2 regions of the Paenibacillus sp. Aloe-11 genome follow, and region 1 is predicted to be linked to the other one. Evidence: riboswitches for the same ligand, from Rfam matches in the RefSeq annotation. Region 1 holds a riboswitch; the other holds the start of a gene.
What was found. A riboswitch is a leader RNA that binds a small molecule or an ion and turns the genes downstream of it on or off. The one in region 1 is predicted to bind FMN.
Positions count from the first base shown of each region.

Region 2: another riboswitch for FMN. It lies ahead of WG8_RS06365 (DMT family transporter); the one in region 1 lies ahead of ribE (riboflavin synthase).

Region 1 is NZ_JH601056.1:131,021-134,441, reverse strand. Features, by position in the region: partial or broken gene WG8_RS14105 (thiamine pyrophosphate-dependent enzyme) at 1-409, shown strand, start outside; gene WG8_RS14100 (IDEAL domain-containing protein) at 584-1,051, shown strand; FMN riboswitch at 1,120-1,293, shown strand; gene ribE (riboflavin synthase) at 1,620-2,285, shown strand; gene ribB (3,4-dihydroxy-2-butanone-4-phosphate synthase) at 2,347-3,030, shown strand; gene ribH (6,7-dimethyl-8-ribityllumazine synthase) at 3,062-3,421, shown strand, end outside.
Region 2 is NZ_JH601050.1:60,321-63,741, forward strand. Features, by position in the region: gene WG8_RS06360 (methyl-accepting chemotaxis protein) at 1-478, opposite strand, end outside; gene WG8_RS06365 (DMT family transporter) at 735-1,682, opposite strand; FMN riboswitch at 1,820-1,964, opposite strand; gene WG8_RS06370 (ABC transporter permease) at 2,040-2,735, opposite strand; gene WG8_RS06375 (ABC transporter ATP-binding protein) at 2,728-3,421, opposite strand, start outside.

The DNA.
Region 1 (3,421 bases):
CGCCTGCAACATTCCGTATGCCTTCACAGCTGCTGAAAGCCATCCGCAGGATATGCTGCGTAAAGCGGCCAAAGCGCAATGGTATGCGAACAACGTGGGAACGGCCTATGGCAAAATCCTGTGTGCCTGCCCATTGAACTGGAAGTCGGAAGATCGGCTGGGAACCAGCATTGTGGAGGCTGCTGTTGAGTCTTGCTTCTTCCCATTGTACGAAATTGAGCAGGGCAATACGACGATTACGTACAACCCGGAAGACAAGGGGAAACGGATTCCAGCCGCTGAATGGTTGAAATTAATGGGGAAAACGAAGCATCTGCTTAAGGAGGAAGCGACGTTGGCCACCTTTGAGCAGGAAATTGAACGCCGCTGGACCATTCTGAAAAAGAAACATGAAATTTCGGAGCTATAATTCGGTTTTTCCAAAAAGATTCTTTGCGCTTGCTGCGTGAAGAATCTTTTTTGTCGTTTATGGGATGAAGCATAAAAAAACAGGTAATGATTTCCGATATAGGAGTGGAGGCCTATATGAAATTGATTAAATAACAGTCTTCTTCTGAATTTTTAGATGCAATGAGGTGCAGGTATGATTAAACTGAATACAGTTGAAATAATCGAAATTATAAAAAAGCAAATCCCTAAGGTCATGAACATCAAGCCCGTGGAGCTGAAATTTACAGATGATTTTGGACGGGCATCACTGGCGGGAACGGAGCATAAATTTACGCTGACGAATCAGCATTATTCCGCCAAGGTGATGGATTGCGTGTTGGAAACACAGGTGCGTCCGATATTAATGTGTGAAATTATTTATTTTCTAAAATGTGAGTTTATTGATGGACATGTTGAAGTACGGCTGGATTATGACGCATCCTCTGAAGGAAGCCACGGACCCACAGCTTCGGCGGTTATTACCTTTGACCATGCTACACAGCTCGGCTTGGAAGAACTGGCTGATCTGATTGATCTGGCGCTTCATATGAATGATAAAACCTGGTTTGAAGAACTCTCCAGCCAATATGTTAAAACAAAAGCAGGGGCGTCTATCCGATAACTTGCTTTTTTTAGAAGTTGGTGCTAATATACGTAACAAGTTTACTGTTAATTCAATTGAATAAGAGCAAGATCCTTCGGGGCGGGGCGAAATTCCCCACCGGCGGTGATGACGTGCTTGTGGATCGCTTTTTATGATCATAGCACGGCTTAGTCCGTGACCCGGATGCTGAACGATCAGCAGAAGGTGGACCTGGTGCAATTCCGGGACCGACAGTATAGTCTGGATGGGAGAAGGATACGGAGCGCATGTGCATGACGTGACATGTGCCGATTATTAGCATACGTAAATGTACGTACGGCTTATTTCGTTGTAGGGCGGCATCGGGGGACAGCTTTTTAGTTTTCTTTTCGGTAGGTCTTCTAGCGTATTAGGTTGTATCGTAGTCATGCTTTTTATTGGCATACGTATTATTCGTGAGATTTCAACATGCATATGGACTGCGCTTGTATACTGTAGATTTGACTCTCATCACCCCCATGACGGATAGATTCCGTACTGGGGGTTTTTTGCGCTTACGACAGATGAATTAGGGATAAACTGAAACGAGATGGAAAGGAGTGAGGGCATGTTTACCGGGTTGGTCGAGGAAGTGGGGCGCATTCAAACGATTTCCAAAAGCGGAGAAGCGATGGTACTGGGGATTGAGGGCTCCGTCGTCTTGGGCGACTTGAAAATAGGAGACAGTGTTTCCGTGAATGGTGTTTGTCTGACGGCCATACAGATCGGTGTTAAGGATTTTAAGGTTGATGTCATGCCGGAAACCTTTCGCAGCAGCAATCTGAAAGAACTCAAATCCGGTAGCCGGGTCAATCTGGAGCGGGCGATGGCAGCAAGTGGAAGGTTCGGAGGTCATATTGTGCAGGGGCATGTAGACGGAACAGGCACGATTCGCCGGGTGACTTCAGACCAGAATGCGGTTGTGTTCGAAGTTGCACCTTCTAATCAAGCATTATTCAAATATATTCTTCTCAAGGGTTCGATCACACTGGATGGCATCAGCCTCACAGTCGCGCAGCGTACGGGAGATACCTTTGCCGTATCCATTATCCCCCATACCTTATCCGAGACAGCCTTACAAGCCAAACGTGAGGGTGACACCGTCAATATTGAATGCGACATACTGGGCAAGTATGTGGAACAGCTTTTGAATTACAGAGGCTCAGCGGCGACGGAGGGAGCAGAAAAAGCTCCTATAAGTCTGGACTATCTGGCGAGGCACGGCTTTGCTTGATCTGGAATGGTAATTCTGCCAGAGGAGTACTTATGCCACAAAAACTAAGGAGGACAGCACTATGGATAGAGGGAGTCAAACAAGTGCAACGGCTAACATAATGGAGCATGACGAGGGGGAACTGGACGAAGAGATTCGTCTGGATTCCATCGAAGAAGCGCTGGAGGATTTGAAGAACGGTAAAGTCGTTATCGTCGTGGATGATGAACGGCGCGAAAATGAAGGTGATTTTGTTGCGTTGGCTGAAAAGGCAACTCCGGAGGTCATTAATTTCATGATCACTGAAGGTCGTGGACTGGTCTGCGTGCCGATAACACAGCAAAGAGCCGAGGCGTTGGAACTGCATCCAATGGTGGAGCAGAATACAGATTTCCACGGCACAGCCTTTACCGTGTCGGTTGATCATATGGAGACAATAACAGGTATTTCGGCAGCCGAGCGTTCCTTGACTGTACGCGCCTTGGCTGACGATACAGTCGTAGGAAGCGATTTTCGCAAGCCTGGCCACATGTTTCCGCTGATTGCCCGTGATGGCGGTGTTTTGCAGCGTGCAGGTCATACGGAAGCGGCAGTCGATCTGGCCCGACTCAGCGGCTTCAAGCCCGCCGGAGTCATTTGTGAAATTATAAAGGAAGACGGCACCATGGCCCGACTGCCTGATTTGGCCGTGTTCGCCAAGCATCATCAGCTGAAGCTGATCAGTATTCAGGATTTAATTGACTATCGTCGTCGTTTGTCATTGTAAAAATCATTTTAAAAAAGAGAGGTTGATAAGCATGGCACGTTTTCTGGAAGGTAATCTTGTATCGGATGGTTTAAAATATGGTATTGTGGTAGGAAGATTCAACGAGTTTATTACAAGCAAGCTGTTAAGTGGTGCAATTGACGCACTTCAACGACACGGTGTACAGGAAGATGAAATTGATGTGGCCTGGGTTCCTGGTGCTTTTGAAATTTCACTGATTGCGCAAAAAATGGCGGCAAGCGGCAAATATGATGCTGTTATTACGCTGGGGACCGTGATCCGTGGTTCTACTTCGCATTATGATATTGTCTGCAACGAAGTGGCAAAGGGAGTGGCGGCAATCAATCTGAAAACGGGCGTACCCGTTATTTTTGGTGTGGTGACTACAGAA
Region 2 (3,421 bases), on a different contig from region 1:
CACTGACGGATACTTTGTCCTTTTCCTGCATCGCATTTTTGTACCATTTTCTCTCCCTTGGATCATAATCGGCCTCCTTTTTTTTCGGCGTACGAATATATTGTCCTTTCGCATTGCCGAGGAGCGCAGCATCCAACTCGGGATGAGCCTTGACGATGACATTCAATTTTTTCTGAAGGGCATCTTCGTCGGCAGCAATGGAATCAGATTTGATTTCAGTGGCAAGCACGTCCACATCCTTCATAATAGGCGATACATACTGATTGACATTGCTTCGAATCAGATACAGATTCGTGTACACAGAACCGCTCATTTGCTGACTGAGTTGCGTTGTAGCACCTTGATAAGAAAAGTATCCAATAAGTGCACTTGGAATCAATAAGACAGCCAAAAAAGCTACAATCAATCTTGTTCTCATTAAATAAAACTGTCTGAGAAACCTGGTCCACCATGGAACTGTTTGTTTTGCTTTAGTCATAGTTGTTCTCCTCTGTGTCTGATGATCACTACATTGTTTTATTCGACAAAAAGCAGTGGATTTTATAGATGTAATCTATGGCAAACGAAGAATAGTTGCATGTTTTAGACGTTTTTATTTAAAAATAGTTCAAAAGTAGCATATTATGTATTAATACTTATACATAAAAAACCAAATCGGAGACGCAAAAGCATCATCGCGATTTGGCTTAGGGATTTGACTCGGATAAGTGATGAAATGGATATGAACTTACCTGTTAGTTTTTTTGCTGACGTGAAATCATAAACAGTGTAATCCAGATAAGCATAAAACCAGTCAGTTGTGCTATGGTAACAATTTGCTGGAATGCGATCCAGTTAATCACGACACCGACCATAGGAAAGCTCAATTCCGCCATGGTGGCATAAGACGCTTTGGTCGTGCTCAATCCCTTGTAATACAGCAGCAGGCTGAGAAGACCCGGCAGCAGTGCCTGCAATAATAGATTGATAATCACGGCTGCGCCCGCCCATGTACCAGCAGGCATATTCCATGGCGCATGCTCCACAGAGGTGAGAACAATCAGCATGGGGAGCGCCACCATGAAGCGCAGGGAGGTTACCGTCTCATATTTCATCGAGCGAAGCAAATAGCTTCCCATAACTGTCGAGCCGCCCCATAGTACCGCTGCTCCCAATGCCAGCAGACTGCCGACTTGGACAAAATCACGAGCATGCCCGAAGGGGAGTGACCAGCCGAAGGTAAGAAGATACGTCCCTAACAAAGCGATAACAATAAGAATTCCAAAATTACGCGGCAGCATTTCCTTCAAAATAATACGTGCCAGAATAATAGCGACCAACGGCTGCAGTTTTTGGAGTAAAAGAACGGCATTCAAATCACCGTTGCTGAGTGCCATGGTGAAAATCACGCTGGCCAAAGCTGAACCGCCCCACGAGACGAACAAAATAGCAAAAGCTTGGCGGAGCCGTACTGCTTTAAGCTCCTCACGGTGCTTCCACAGGATCGGTGCCAAAGCAATAAAAAGCAGCACGTGCTCCATCAGTACAATTTGGGCTGATGTGAATGATTTTAACAAAATAATACGAAACAGCGGGTCAGCACCCCACAAGGCTGCTCCAATCGCGACTAGCCAAAAACCGCTTTTCATGTGAGAACTGCGATCAAAACCCTTGGAAGTTAGTACAGTTGATGTTTGACTCATATTCAATTAGCTCCTTGCGAATACAGGACCGGTGGCACAAATGGCACAAAAACCCCCGTCCATGGCAAGAGGCCATGCAAGACGGGGGTTGATCAAATAAACTTGCCGCACTCATCCACTTCACGGCATGTTCATGCTTCGATCTTCTTCCATCCGGACTTTACCGTCGGCTTTGGCATCTCACCAAATCAGTCCGTATCCTGTTGCCAGATACAGAGTCGCGGGCTTAGCTCCATGAGCCATACCGCCGGTTGGGAATCACACCCTACCCCGAAGATCCTTATTCCGTTTTTTAATTTCTCCTATAGGATATACCCGTTTTAGAATGAAGTCCAGTGAAAAATGTGTGTACTCATTTTACGAGGTAATATCCTTATACTCAATGCGGCGAATCGCTGCATAGGCGACAAGCATTCCCAGCACAGAAAAGCCAATTTGCACGAGGGCAAAGGAGCTAAGCGTAGGGCCGTTATTATTGGAGAAAAGCAATGCTACAATCAGGATGGAGGTCACAATGGTTGTGGGTACAGAATATTTTCGCATTCCCATATACAGCGGAACCAATCCCATAAAGCTGGCGGCAACGGCATTCATCAGCGTCCGTACTGATTGCTGGCCCAACACAGCAAGCGTAAGCTGATCGGGTACAATAACGACAAATTGATTAAGCAGATGAATGGCAGCTGTAATGACAATTTCCGATATCATAATGGACAGGAACGTAAACAGTAGCACGACCAAGAGTTTGGCAATCATCAGCTTTTTACGGTGGATCGGGTACATGAACAAGATGGTAATTGATTTGGACTTGAATTCGTCTACAATAAAGCGGCACAGCAGAACAGAGGCAAATACGATAAAAGTGGCCCTGACCAAATTGTCCATGAGATCCAGAATCTGAGTGTACTGTGCAAATTCGTGTATACCTTCACTTTGGGTGGTCTTCGCAATGAGGCAGGTAAGCCCAAGAATGCAGACATTGGCGATCAGGGCTGAACGGATATATCCTGCCAGATGGAATTTTTTCAATTCTAGCTGCATCAATTTAAGCATGGAGATCACCTCCATTTAGCAGACGCAAAAAGTAATCTTCCAGCGTACTGTTTTTCTGATGAATGGAATCCACCTCTACATCATTGATAATGAGGGTTTTTGTAATTTGCTTTTGCGGTACACTTGTATCGTAAATACGTACACATTGCTCGTTCAGTACCCGAATATTATTCAGATTCAGATGATGCGAGAGGACGTAGACTGCCTTTTTGCAATCATTGGTTGAAAATTCGATGTATTCGGTATTGGTTTCCCGCACCTGTTCCATCGACACTTCCTCAATCAGCCGCCCGTGATTAATGACGCCCACCGTATCTGCAATCTGCTCAATTTCCGCTAAAATATGACTGGACACAAGCAGGGTCATCCCGTATTCCTTGCACAGCATGTGGAATAACTGGCGGATTTCCTTGATTCCTACCGGATCCAGACCATTAATCGGTTCATCTAAAATCAGCAGCTCCGGCTTGGTCGCGATGGCTCGGGCGATCCCGAGACGCTGCTTCATCCCCAAGGAAAAGTCCTTTACCGGCTTGTCACCCGCGTTGCGCAAGTTCACTAGCTCCAGTGCATCCCGAACAGCCTGCTTGTTATAATAGCCCATGTATTCACAGTGCAGCTCCAGATTTTGCTGGGCCGTCAGCCTGTCATAAAAAATCGGATATTCGATAATCGAACCCATCCGT